Regions from separate parts of the Pedobacter sp. WC2423 genome, predicted to be linked through region 1. Evidence: riboswitches for the same ligand, from Rfam matches in the RefSeq annotation. Region 1 holds a riboswitch; the other holds the start of a gene.
The links. Region 1 has a riboswitch for cobalamin ahead of AB3G38_RS00310 (TonB-dependent receptor plug domain-containing protein). Riboswitches for the same ligand answer to the same signal wherever they lie in the genome.
Positions count from the first base shown of each region.

Region 2: another riboswitch for cobalamin. It lies ahead of AB3G38_RS08545 (ABC transporter substrate-binding protein); the one in region 1 lies ahead of AB3G38_RS00310 (TonB-dependent receptor plug domain-containing protein).

Region 1 is NZ_CP162005.1:62,285-69,738, forward strand. It holds gene AB3G38_RS00295 (transglycosylase domain-containing protein) at 1-480, opposite strand, end outside; gene AB3G38_RS00300 (polyphosphate kinase 2 family protein) at 735-1,616, shown strand; gene AB3G38_RS00305 (hypothetical protein) at 1,694-3,328, opposite strand; cobalamin riboswitch at 3,526-3,718, shown strand; gene AB3G38_RS00310 (TonB-dependent receptor plug domain-containing protein) at 3,813-5,852, shown strand; gene AB3G38_RS00315 (YncE family protein) at 5,876-7,012, shown strand; gene AB3G38_RS00320 (PKD domain-containing protein) at 7,033-7,454, shown strand, end outside.
Region 2 is NZ_CP162005.1:2,136,045-2,143,498, forward strand. It holds gene AB3G38_RS08540 (iron chelate uptake ABC transporter family permease subunit) at 1-740, opposite strand, end outside; gene AB3G38_RS08545 (ABC transporter substrate-binding protein) at 752-1,921, opposite strand; cobalamin riboswitch at 1,948-2,123, opposite strand; gene AB3G38_RS08550 (AAA family ATPase) at 2,163-2,699, opposite strand; gene cbiB (adenosylcobinamide-phosphate synthase CbiB) at 2,707-3,642, opposite strand; gene AB3G38_RS08560 (histidinol-phosphate transaminase) at 3,627-4,640, opposite strand; gene AB3G38_RS08565 (cobyric acid synthase) at 4,645-6,123, opposite strand; gene AB3G38_RS08570 (peroxiredoxin family protein) at 6,452-7,454, shown strand, end outside.

The DNA of each region.
Region 1 (7,454 bases):
CCATTCTTTTAATTTGGAAACTATGGTTCTGATGACCGGGATATGCTTGATAAAGCCCTGTGATTTGTTATACCTGGTCCGGTACATGTTTTTTGCCAGCTGCTGGGTGATCGTACTTGCACCTCTTTTATCACCCGTGGCTGTAGAAAGCCCACTTGATAATAATGACCTGAAATCAATCCCCATATGTTTGTAGAAACGGACATCTTCTGTTGCGACCAGTGCATGGATCACACTTGGTGAGATCTGTTTGAAAATAACAGGGGTACGGTTTTCTTTATAATATCTTCCTATTAGCTTCCCATCTGAAGTGTAAAGTTCTGAACCCACACTTTGAGTAGGTAATTTAATGTCCTTGTAGGAAGGAGAGTAGCCGAACAGCCACAGAAAATTCAGTTGAAGTGCACAGAAGAAAATGATGATACAGAAAATAAATACGGAGAAATAGCGCAGGTATTTATTATGGATCTCTTTAAACATATAGTATGGTCAAAAAATTAGTAAAACTTGTAAGCTTGCTGAGCCTATATCCAAATCAAACCTTTAAACGAAAGGGTTGGATTCTTAAGTATATATACTGGAAATATAGCTCAATTTAGAAGGCAAAGAAAGACAATTTAAACCAAATTCAGAATTTTATAAATAAGAAATAGATGCAGGCAGTATTTGATATGGCTTGATTTTTGGTAAATTCAAATCCCGTCTGTTCAGATGCGATTTAAATGATACTATCCATGAGTAAAGAAACCAGCCGCTTTTTAGCGCCCGCAGGTCAAAAAATAAAGTTAAAAGACTACAGTACCCATTATAATGGAGATTTGGGTAAGAAAGTTGGTAAGGCAACACTCGCCTCTATTAAGGAAAGATTAAGCAATCACCAGGAAACATTATATGCTGAAAATTCACATTCTGTACTGATTATTTTTCAGGCGATGGATGCCGCAGGAAAGGATAGTGCAATTTCACATGTGATGTCTGGTTTAAATCCACAAGGTTGCCAGGTATTTAGTTTTAAAACCCCAAATTCCAATGAGTATGCGCATGATTTTTTATGGAGACATTATCTTGCGCTGCCCCAGAGAGGAAGAATTGGTATCCATAACCGGTCACATTACGAAAATGTACTGGTTTGTAAGGTTCACCCTGAATATATATTAAATGAAAGAATTCCAGGATATGATGAGGTTAAAAAAGTGGACAAGAACTTTTGGAAAGCACGTTATGAAAGCATCCGTAATTTCGAGAAACAGCTTACTGAGAATGGTACGGTGATTCTTAAGTTCTTTCTTAATGTTTCGCAGGATGAACAAAAGGTGCGTTTTCTGGATCGGATAAATGATCCTTCAAAAAACTGGAAGTTCTCCTCTGCAGATATTGCTGAAAGAGCACTCTGGAAAGATTATATGGTGGCCTACGAAGATGCAATTACAGAAACATCCACTGAAAATGCTCCATGGTATATTATTCCTGCTGATAAAAAGTGGTTTGCCCGTTTGACCATCAGCCAGATCCTGGAAGAGACTTTCAAAGGAATGAAACTCAAATATCCTGTATTGCCGGAGGGAGAAATGGATAAATTAGAGGGATATAAGAAAAACTTAATGGGGGAAGGGTAAGGTTAAAAGTTTATAGAGCTATCGTAAGTCCCATTCATTAACAGATGGACTTACGATAGCTCAAGTTATGAATCAGATTATAATCCGATAATTGTGTATTGCGCTAAAGTTCTCGGATCGATATTCTCAATAGGCATACTATTAACCCAGGCTCTTATACCATAGGTATCAAGGACATAATCATCATGAATAGCATAAGCCAATTTCTTATTATTGCCAGCTTGGAATAGATAAGTAATTCTGCTATTAGGATCTGTAAATTTTTTCATTTCACCCTCCTTCAGACCAAGAAATTGTACATTGACAGTTTTACTCGATCCTAGATAAAATTCAGTTGGATTAGCAGTAATCTTCATTTTATAAAAATCCCCTCTATTTCCTTTAAATCTATTTGCGATCTCCATAAATTTTTGATTGTCACCAATTACGATAAAGCCATCCTGCTCAGGGCTTGTGGATTCAAACATGATCAAATCGCCAAATCGTGTTACTAAATACATACATACTAAAGCTAGCTGATTAGTTATTCGTATTTTTCTTATTTCTATTTTTGGTTCCTGGAAACTCCTAACATTCATTTGTCCTAAATGATGTTTTTGAAGACCTTGCTTGAAATTTTCTTCTAAAATATAATCTGTTATTGGGCTTAATCCATTATCATTTATGCCAATTAATTTATGAGTCGACAAGTCGTTTAAAGAAGCCATCCAACCTGATAAGTTAATATCTACATCTTCAACTTTTTTTGGCACTGTAAAACTTCCGAAAGTTTTTGAGCCTCCAACCGTTTTTACTGACATGGTAAAATCACTTATTTCCTTCGATATTGATGTAGAACCATTACTCTTTTTTCCGAAACCAAAATCTCCTGATATTTTACCTTCAGTATCTTTGCCAGCTTTAAATCCATAGGATGCATTAATGGAATTGTCCATATCAGTTTCTTTAGTCGCATCAGAAGTTGACTTTGCATACACACCGCTATAGACTGCATCCGTTTTTCCTCCGGTTAAAAAATCTGTTAAGATAAAATAGCCATAGGTGTCCACAAATTCTCCCATTGGATTATTATAAATTTCGTTTAAAAATGTTTTATCTAAATATTTTGCTGCAATCTGGCTCTTAACATTTGTTGTATTTAAAAAAGAATATGATACTCCTTTTATTTTTACTGACAACTCACCAAAAATTCTTTTATTTTCATTTACTACTACTGATGAAAAAACTTCATCCATGCTACGTTTGGCGCCAATTGAAAATAGTCCTAAATTAAGGTTGAAACCGCCGCTTATTTTCTTAGTATAGTTACTTTTACTCTCATATCTGTCAAAAGAAGTGTAAGAGAAACTATTAGCTATACCAGTTCCTATGTCTTTTGGTAGGTAGTATCCTGGATTTTCATTTAAAAATTTCTCAATATCTATTACTTTAAATCTTACACTTTCAGCATTCCCATCTAAATTAGTATTCAATAAATAAGATCGGCCTAAATAATATCTTAAATCCAAAATCTCATCCGGTATAGAATTAACTGAGATTTTGCCATTTTTTTCATTTTTCTTATTTGTTAAAACAAGAGGAGAGTTTGGATCTCTGTCCTGTAACAGAATATCTTTTGAATCTCCATTTATTTCAATGGACTGATGATCCTGATTTTTTTTACATGAAGAGACCATTAATAAAATAAGAATTAGGTAAATGTTATTTTTCATTGTTTTTAATTTAATTATAATTATGATTTATAGGGTGTAATGATAAGAAATATTTATTAATAAAATAATAATTTTTATTTTTATTAAAAATTATTATTTTTTTGATAAACTTCCATTAAAAGAAAAGTTGGGTATCAATATTTTACGTAGTTATTTAGAATTATATAGTTTCTTTAATTCTATGTCGCTTATTTTAATAACTTTGTATTGCTTTTGGTTCCTGATCTCAACAATCAGGATTAAAAGGGAATATGGTGTAAATCCATAACTGTCCCGCAGCTGTAAGCTCCTTAACGGAATCCATATCCAGCCACTCGTGTTTAAAACCATGGGGAAGGCATGAATCTCCGGGAGTAAGTCAGAAGACCTGCCTCCAGCCTTATAATTTCATAGCTTTCGGGGATTGAAGCTAGGGGTGAATGCTTTTTATTGACGTAATCATTTCCTTAATCTGCTGTTTGCTGTGGGTAACCCTCACAACAAAATGACTAAAAGAAAATTTGCCTTAGATGGCATCTGTAATTCTTTTTTCGGCTTTTCTGCTATAGTATGGCTTGGGGTTTTTGTGCCTTATAATTCTTCTGCGCAAACCGATTCTGTTAAAAAAGCGAATGACCTGAAAGAAGTTTTTATTCGTGCTATAAAACTTGGCAAACGCCAGCTTTCCGCTTCTCCATTACAAATCTTGTCTGGTAAAGATCTTGAAAGATTAAACAGTTTATCTGTTGCAGATGCAATCCGGTTTTTCTCCGGTGTACAATTGAAAGATTATGGAGGGATAGGAGGCTTAAAGACGATTAATGTCAGAAGTATGGGGACTAACCATACTGCTGTATTTTATGATGGTGTGCAATTAGGAAATGCACAAAACGGACAAGTCGATCTGGGCAAATTCTCCTTAGATAATATTGAAGAAATAGAACTTTATAATGGGCAAAAGAGTACCATTTTCCAATCCGCAAGAGGTTTCGCCTCCGGAAGTTCTTTATACCTGAATGCTAAACAACCTGAGTTTGAAAATGGACAGACCGATCATCTCAAAGCTTCTGTTAAAGGGGGATCATTCGGGCTGATTAATCCTAGTGTGTTATGGCAGCATAAAATCAGTGATGCAGTTTCGGCCTCTTTGAGTACAGAATATAAAAATGCCAATGGCCGCTATAAGTTCAGGTATACCAATGGGGTTTATGACAGCACATTTGTAAGAAAAAACGCAGATATAGAAACGATGCGTGTGGAGGCCGGATTGAATGGTAAATTACAGGATAGTAGTGTCTGGGCAGCTAAAGTTTATTATTATAAAGATCATCAGGGACTGCCTGGTGCAATTGTGAGCAATAGGTATGACTTTACCCAACGCTTATGGAATGAGAACTTTTTTGTACAATCCAGCTATAAAAAAGAAAAGGGAAGATATAACCTGATGGCCTCAGCAAAATATGCGCAGGACTATGTGCGGTATCTGGATCCTGATTTTGTCAAAGACGATGGATTCCTGGACAATAGATTCAAACAACGGGAGCTTTATTTATCGCTGACCAACCGCTATAAAATCAATTCATTCTGGGACGTTGTTTTATCAGGTGATTATCAGTATAACACGCTGGATGCAAATCTCGACTACTTTGCTTATCCCACCAGAAACACCTTTTTGACGGCACTGGCTACTCTAATCCATTTCGATAGAATAGATGTGCAGGCCAATTTACTCAGCACTTATGTAAATGATAAAGTAAAGCAGTTTTTCTCTGCCGGAAACAAAAATGAACTTACGCCTACAGTAATGGTTTCGTGGCAGCCATTTGACCACCTGAAGGAATTCCGTATACGTAGTTTTTACAAGAGCATTTTTCGTATGCCTACTTTTAACGATTTGTATTATACCTCTATTGGCAATACACTGCTCAAACCAGAGTATACGAAGCAATATGACCTGGGATTTACCTATATCAAAGTGTTTAAAGGCCATAGATTGCAACAAATATCAATTCAGACTGATGCTTACTATAATAGCGTAAAGAACAAAATTGTTGCTGTACCAAGCGCAAATCTGTTCCGCTGGAGCATGCAAAACTTAGGAAAAGTACAAATTAAAGGGTTGGATGTGAATATTCAGACGGCATGGGGCATCATGGCGGACCTTTCGTTAACTACCGGGTTAACTTATACCTATCAGCAAGCGCTGAACGTAACCAATAAAAACCTGAACTATAGAAATCAAATTGTATATACACCTGTAAATAGTGGTTCCTTCATTTTGGGGGCTGACTGGAAAAATCTGGCTATGAATTATAGTTATATCTATGTCGGTCAGCGGTTTAATCAGGGGGCTAATAATGTATATAATTATGTGCCAGCCTGGTATACACATGACATTGCCTTTCATTATACCAAAATGTTGAAGCACGATCGCTTCCGCCTTTCTGCTGAAGTAAACAACTTCCTGAATCAATATTACGATGTGATTGCCAATTTCCCGATGCCCGGCCGCTCTTACCGTTTCACTTTAGCTTACTCTTATTAAAATATAACCTTAAATAATCAAACATGAAAAAACAGCTCCTTTATCGTTTATCACTGGCCGTTATGTTGTCAGCATCCCTGTTTTCGTGCAGGAAGGATCCTCAGCCAGCTCCAGAACAAGTCGAAATACTGGAACCAACACCGTCTGGTCCTGTAAAAGGTCTTTATCTGCTCAATGAAGGCAATATGAATATGAATAAAGCCTCATTGGACTATCTGGATTTAGCAACCGGTGTATATCGCCGGAATATCTATAACCAGGCCAATCCTGAAATCGTTAAAGGATTGGGTGATGTAGGTAATGATATAGGTGTATATGGTTCTAAAGTATATGTAGTGGTGAATCTTTCTCATAAAATAGAGGTTTTGAATGCTAAAACAGGTAAAAAACTGGGTCAAATTCCCTTGGTAAGTGCCAGATATATTACTTTCTATAAGGGCAAAGCTTATGCAAGTGCCTACTTAGGTGCTTTAGGTGACCCTACAGCAGGTAATGGGGTTGTTATTGAGATTGACACCGCAACGCTTACTGAAAAAAGACGTGTTGAAGTTGGCCGTCAGCCAGAAGAGCTGGCTGTAGTGAGAGGTAAATTATTTGTAGCCAATTCTGGCGGTTACAGTGCTACAAATTATGAAAGAACGGTTTCTGTGATTGATCTGAATAGCTTTCAGGTAACCAATAAGATTGATGTGGCTATTAATCTTCATCGTCTGAAGGCAGATAAGTATGGTGATTTATATGTGAGTTCAAGAGGTGATTACTTTGATATACCTTCGAAACTTTTCGTGATTGATACCCAGACTGAAAAGGTGAAAAAATCATTTGATATTGGGGTTAGTGAAATCGTAATAGATGGTGATCTTGCTTATTACTATAGTACTGAGTATAGTTATGAAACAGATAAAAACAAAATTACCTATGGAATGATTGATGTGAAAACAGAGACTCCATTGAGCAAGAGTTTCATTACCGATGGTACAAATGAAAAAATAACAGTTCCATATGGAATTGCGGTTAACCCGATTACCAAAGATGTATTTGTAACTGACGCGAAGGATTATGTTTCTCCAGGTACATTATATTGTTTTACTCCTGCGGGCATAAAGAAACTTGAAGTAACCACAGGTGATATTCCTGCACATTTTGCTTTTGTTTATTAACCAATCAACCAGATATAACTATGAACACAAATTTAAAACCTCTTTTAATCGCACTCATGGGGGCTGCTGTATTTGCAGGATGTAAAAAAGATGTAAACAATGCCAATGGGGTAAAACCTGGAAAAGAAGTAAATGCTGTAAACAGTAAATTCATCTCTAAGGTATATGAATACCTGCCTGCACCAGGACAATTTATTAATGAAAGTCTGGGCAGTTTAGCTGGTGCACAGCGTATCATTGGTGATGTGAGCCAGACTGGTATGGTTTCCCTTGGTGGCTACGGTGGGTATATCGTTTTTGGCTTTGATCATTCCGTAATCAACAGGGTAGGACATGATTTTACTATTTATGGTAATCCTTTAGGCCCCGTATTGCAATGGTCTGAACCAGGTATTGTAATGGTTAGCCAGGATGCTAATGGCAATGGTCTGCCTGATGATGC
Region 2 (7,454 bases), 2.1 Mb from region 1:
ATAATCAGGATTCGGGCACGCTTTACAGTCAATCCCATGCTTCTGGCATAATTATCACCTAAGAGTAAAGCATCCAGCAATTTAGAAGACAAAAATGAAATTAATAAGCCTGCAAAAACAACAACTGCCAAAATCAGCAACTGTTCGCCAGTTACCCCGCCCAAAGAACCAAAAGTCCAGAGCAGGTAATCTTTAATCAGCTCGGGCGAACTAAAATATTGCCAGATACTAATGACTGAAAGTGTGATATTACCAATCATTACACCAACGATCAGTACAATTACGTTGTCTTTTAAAGCAGAAGAAATGGAGACGATTAAAATCATAATCATTGCTGCGCCCAGCGAAGAAGCCATAATAATGAGCCAGCTTCCTGAAATCCCCAATTCTTTAATTGTATATAAGCTCGTAATACTGCCTGCTGAAAGCATCACAAGGGCCACGCCTAAACTTGCGCCTGCGGTTATCCCTAAAACTGAGGGACCAGCAAGTGGGTTGCGGAAAAGTGTTTGCATTTGTAAGCCGCTTACCGATAATCCACAGCCCACAATAATAGCAGTCAGGGCTTTAGGTAACCTGATTTTTTCAATAATATAAACCCAGGTCTCATTTCCGGCATCCGGCGTAAATAAAATCTTAATGACGTCTTTCAAAGGAATATGAACGGAACCAAGTGCAACATCCAGCAGCAATGCCACCACCAATATGGATAGCAATACTAAAACTTTTATTTTGTTCAATTTTTAAAGAATTAATTCAATTGCTTGTAATAAACGAGCTGGTAGTCCGGTAGTAATTCAGGATGAAAGATCTTGATTAAGTCACTTAAGATTAGCTGTGGATTAACAGCTCCGGATTCCCAATAATCATTGGAACCGATATCATTTACCTTTTTATTAAAGTTAAAAATGTGATTGTCTTTGAAGGGTTTAAAATCAGCGTAACGGCTGTCTATTGCCTTAATATCATTTTTACTATCCACCGTCCCTACATTCAGCCAGAAATCTGCCTGAAGGGCAACCGGGGCAACAGCTTCAAAATTGAGTGGCAAACTACCTTTTCCATGGACATCTGCCCATTTATAATTTGTACCCGCATCTTTAAGAAACTTAACCATATAACTGTCACCATCCGGCACATACCATGTTCCTTTAAAAGGCATGCCACAAACCAGCGTAGGTTTAGTCACCGCCTTTTTTCCTATAGCTGCCAGGCGGTTGTATTCTTTCTCGACTGCATCAAATTTAGTATTGACATAGTCTTCCTTATCCATCAATGCGGCCATTAATTTAACCCATTCTGCGCGGCCGAGTGGTGTGGTTTCCAGCCATTCAGAATTGAGCATCACAGGTACACCTGCTCCGCTCAGTGTTTCGTATTTACTGAATTTAGCATCCGGATCTCCCATCACCATCACCAGACCTGGCTTCATACTGATCAGCATTTCGTCATTCATAGTTCCGTCTATTCCAACTTCTTTCACTTTACCCGCAGCTATATTTTTTCTTACCGTTGCTGAGCTGACATATTTCAAGCTGCCCAAACCTGTAATTGCATTTGCTGCACCTGCGAAATCAGCCAATGCGATATGCATAGATGACATGGCGATTAAACTTTGAACTGGTATTTGTATCAGCTGTGCTTTTTTATAGCCTTCGGGAGCCTTTGCCCCTTTAGCTAACAATACGTATTGAGTGGTATCTGCATGTGCGCCGATACCAGAATAAATACTCACTAATTTATAGTGATCGTAATAGTCTATATTAAAGCCTTTGGCATATTTAATTTCTGCACTGCCGGTTTTTGCAGTATGGTGCTTTTGACCAGACTGGTTCTGCTTGCAGGAGGTAATCAGCAACAGAGAAACTATCAGACAGGGGAATACTCCTCTGAATGAACAAGAATTTATTTTTTTCATCATAAAGTTTAGCCTTTCTTCCGAAAGCATTTAATAACCAGTCATAAGGCAGGTCTTCTGACTTCCTCAAACTTGCGACCTTCCCTTCTTTTCGAAAGTGGTTATAACAGCAGTTCAATAACGAGGTTTACAGCAGCGGAGACTGTTCCGGATTTGCGCCGGGATTCCCTTAAAGCATATTACAGCCGGCTGTTCAAATTTTCAAACAGCTATTCCATAAACATGCAGCCTTAAGAGTGCAAACCTAGATAAAATCGAGGATAAATGCAACGCGTGCTGCCGGGGAGTTTCTGGGCACATCGATCAGCTCAAATCCACAGGTCATATAGGCCTTCCTGATAGCTTCATTAATGATAACGGCTTCTTCAAAGGTTTGCCAGCGCTCACTGTCATTCACATAAATAGCTTCCCATGGTGGCAGTATAAAAACCTGTTTATGATAAGGATGGAGCGATAAAGCGGTATAATATTCTTCCGGAACGGGAACTCCAGCTACGTTCAGGTAAGCAATGATGTCGGGAATGCCACGGTCAAAAAAAGTAATTGCAGCTGTAGGGGCACTATTCCATGAAAAAATCATTTCGTTCAGGACTTTGGCCGAAAAGCAGGAAATATCTATCCAGGGCAAACAAGATGATCCTTTCTCCGTTTCGCGGATAATCATTTTCCTGGATACTTCTTCAGCACAAAAATACCCTTGTTGCTGCAATCCTTTAATCAAGGTTGTTTTCCCTGAACCCGGGCCTCCGCTAATCACATATTTTGGTGCTGGGCTGGTCATGGAATATTCAGAGCTGAAAGAAATATATACTGATGGACAAGACCATGAGCAAACAGACACCCTGATTGATGCTGCTTACGATTTTAAATTCTTCGTGTCTGATTTCGCGGCTATTGGTACCGATAAGTGGTTTGTCAACCAAAATACCATGGTAAACGTTCGGACCTCCAAATTGAACATCCAGTATCCCGGCGAGTGCAGCTTCCGGATAACCAGCATTCGGACTTTTATGCTGATGTCCATACTTCAGCACATATTGCCATCCACGCATACTAAAAGTTACCATCAGCATCAGTATGGTCGTTATCCGTGCAGGAATGAAGTTTGCAACGTCATCCAGACGTGCTGCAAATTTCCCAAAATATTCATACCTGTCATTCCTGTAACCGATCATAGAATCCAGTGTATTAATCATTTTATAGGTAAGCATACCTGGGATACCGGCTATAAAATAAAAAAACAGCGGTGCAATGACGCCGTCACTCAGGTTCTCTGACATGGTTTCAAACACAGCTATACGGATCTGCTGCTGGTCCAGGTTTGAAGTATCACGCCCTACGATACGGGATAAGCGTTTCCGCCCGGCTTCGAGCCCTTTATATTTTAAAGTATCAAAAACTTGTTTTCCTTCTGTGATCAGTCCCTTATTTGCCAGTGCATAATAAACAAAGGCAGTGGCAAAAAGAAAATATACCGTTACACTGTGGCTCAGCATCAAATGGATCGCTCCGTAAAAAACTAAAAAGGTTACGGAACATAAAATCAATACCATCAGCATTCCTTTCAAAAACCTGAATCTCCCCTGATTGAGGTGTTTTTCACCAAAAGCGATCAGACTGCCAAAAAATCGGACAGGATGAGGTAATCCTTCAGGATCACCAAATATCAAATCCAGCAGATAACCTGCAAGCAAGGGAATGACAATAATTATATAGTTTTCCATTCAGCTAAAGCATTAATCAGCAATTGATTTTTATTTTGACTTAAAGTCGCGATACGGATATGTTTTTCGGTTAGTCCCCTGAAATTCCCTGCATCACGGATCAATATATTAAATTCTTTTAGTAAAAACTGTTTTAATAGCGCAGCTGTATGCTGATTTGTACGCGCCAGAAAAAAATGAGTATGACTAGGATAGATTTTCAATGCACTGCTCTCCAGCTTCTTTGTAAATTCTTCCCGGTCTGCTAATAATTGCTGAACAGGGATTTGTATCGTTTGAATATGATCAAAAATAAAATGTCCGGCTGCTATAGCCATTGCATTTACTGCCCAGGGTAATTTAAAAGACCTTAACCGGTTGATCAGCGCAGTACTGGCCGCAATATAACCTAACCTTAAACCTGGAATAGCATAAGCCTTGGTCATCGAGCGTAAAACAATCAGGTTATTGTATTTTTCAATCAGCGTCAGTACCGAAGTAATCGATACCGTAAATTCAATAAAAGCTTCATCAACAATGAAAAGCACACCAGGATGTTGATGGATTAAGGCTTCCAGCGCTTTAAAAACAGCTCCGGTAGGATTGTTTGGATTGCAGATAAACAACAGCCCGGTATCGCCGGAAATCCCTTTCTCCAGCTCGTCCCAGTTCAATAAACATAACTGATGTCCGAATAGCTTGCAAGCATCTTCATATTCCGCAAAAGCAGGAATCGTTATCGTTGTTTTTCCATTTTTAAAGGCCTGTGCAACCAGGTATATACTTTCTGTACTCCCATTGGTCACTAATATATTTTCGGATTTAAAGCCATAAAAGGAGGCTATCTTCTGCGTGAGGCTTTCTGCCAGTACTTCAGGATACCGCTGTACGTTGTCCCATTGTCTAAAAAGGTATTCTTTTAATCCGGCCGGAGCCCCTCCATGCCATACGTTCGTGCTAAAATCGGCCGCTAATGTTTGCTGATGTAAATACCCATCATCTCCGTGTCCCTGAAACATTTGATTAATCTTTTAAGTGTTGATATACCTGTTCAATATCCAGGTTTTCTCTTAACAATGCAGCTAATTTGTCGTATTGTTCACTGCGGAATTGCAAATAGTCGACATAGGGTACTTTCAAATCGGTATACGGAGCTACCAGATCATTGATCACAATCTGGTTATCCAGAATACCATGCAAGTAAGAACCCCAGCATTTTTCTGATAAAAAATAACCATCTGTATGTTTTCCATCCAGCCAGGCAACGGGCTGTTCCGCGCCATGAACTCTGGTCTCTCCCATATGGATCTCATATCCCATACATTTTTCAGCGCAATCACGGTAAGTAAAACTACATTGCCTGGTGGTTTTTTCATGAAGTAATACAGTTTCCACAGGTAAAATACCTAGTCCTTTAACTTCCCCTGCGGCAGACTCTATTTGCCCGGGGTCTTTAATTGTTTGTCCCATCATCTGATAGCCTCCGCAGATACCGATCACCGTCTGTCCCATTCGATGGGCCAGAATAATCGCTTCTGCAAGACCGTTATTCCGGAGTTCAATCAGATCTTCAATTGTATTTTTACTACCGGGCAGCATAATAATATCTGCCTGGGCAATTCCTTCACTGGTATGGGTATAATAAAGATTAATACGGGTATCTTTATCCAGACGATCAAAGTCAGTAAAATTAGACATCCGGCTTAACAGCACTACCGCAATATTAACTTTACCTGGAATGGGTTGATTTCTTTTCAGTTTCAAAGAAACGGCATCTTCTTCTTCAATAAAAATATCCTTGAAATAGGGAATAATTCCAATCACAGGAACCCCGCATAAATCCGCTATCATTTGCTTTCCTTCCTTAAAAAGATCCGGATCGCCACGAAATTTATTGATAATAATTCCTTTGATACATGCTTTTTCCTCTGGTTCCAGCAGCTGCATTGTCCCATAAAGACTGGCAAAAATGCCCCCTTTATCAATATCTGTGACCAGGTAAGTTGCCGCGCCCGCAGCTATTGCCATCCTCATATTGGTAATATCTCTTTTTTTAAGATTCAGTTCAGAGATACTCCCCGCTCCTTCCATTACGATAGGTGAATAGCGTAAAGCCAGTCTTTGATAGGCCAGTTTAACTTCTTCAAAAAGTGTAGCGCGATCATTTGATAAAAAGTATTCTTTAGCGCTCTGGTTTCCTATTGATTTCCCGTTCAGGATTACTTGTGCGGTCTGATCATTTGTTGGTTTGAGCAACACAGGGTTCATATCGGTATGACATGGAATTCCGGCAGCCTCTGCCTGCACAGCCTGTGCACGTCCTATTTCCAGGCCTTCGGGAGTAGCATAGCTGTTAAGCGACATATTTTGCGCTTTAAATGGCGCAGGTGTATAACCATCTTGTTTAAAGATCCGGCAGAATCCGGCAGTAATTATACTTTTGCCTACATCAGATGAGGTTCCAACAAACATAACTGGTCTGAGCTTCCTTTGATTTTCCATGATTTGCAAGCTTACACAATTTATCAGAGCTTAACAATGCAATCTTCTGAAAATGCAGCCTGGAGAACAGCCAGTTCTTTCCTTCAGCAAATGGATAAGAATTACTGCCGGGATCCTGAAAATAATCATTAGGTTACGTAATTAAGAGTTGGTAAAAATGTCATTAAAAAATACAGGTTCACAACAAGTATTGAAAGCCCTTGGCTTTAATTTTAAAGGAATTCATGAAGGCATGTACCAATGGGAATTACGGTCTGTAATGATAATTTGACGATAGTCTTACTCTATAGAATTAGTAGATTTTGATTACATATAGTATATTTGCCCCATGATGATAACAATCGATCAGAAATTAATTAAGCATATGTACAAAAATACCCTTGTGATAGTTTTATTCACTCTTTTAGCTATTGGTGCTTCTGCACAGACTGTTCTTCAGCATGGAGCCTGGCGCGCGGCACTTTTAAGAAATGATGGAAACAAGATTATTTTCAATCTTGATATTCAGCGGCAAAAAGGAAAAACAGTATTCTATATTGTGAATGAACCTGAAAAAATGCTTGCCGAAGATGTGACTATTGTGAAGGACTCTGTATTTATTAATATGCCGGTTTTTGAATCTGCTTTCAGGTTAAAGATCATCTCCAAAGATAGCCTTTCAGGCACATGGATCAGAAAGACAACATCAAAAGATATTGTTATGCCGTTTACTGCAACCACCAAACAGGCTTACCGCTTTCCTGCGGTTCATGGAAATGCTACTGAAAGTGCCGGTGGTAAATGGAAAATTGATTTTACCAGAAGTCATAATTCTGACCGGGAAGCTATAGGGCAGTTTTCGCAAAAAGGAAACCAGGTTACCGGCTCTATCCTTACCCCTTCTGGTGATTACCGCTATCTTTCGGGAATAGTTACAGGAGATTCACTTCAGGTCTCAACTTTTGATGGTATTCATGCGATGGTATTTACCGGTAAAATTAACAAGGGAAATATTACAAATGGTAATTTATATAGCGGCCCGGTTTCAAAAGAAATATGGACAGCAAAAAAGGATGATCAGGCAGCATTATCCACTGAGCAGGTTACCAGGCTTAAAGATGGTGAGGATGGGAGTTTAAATTTCAGCTTTCCTGATATTGATGGCAAACAAGTTTCAATTACTGATCAAAGATTTAAAAACAAAGTTGTGATTATACAATTGATGGGCTCATGGTGCCCTAATTGTATGGACGAAACAGCATTCCTAAGTGAGTATTACGATAAGAATAAGCAAAGAGGCGTAGAAGTTATTGGACTTGCTTACGAGTACACTACGGATGTTAAACGTTCTG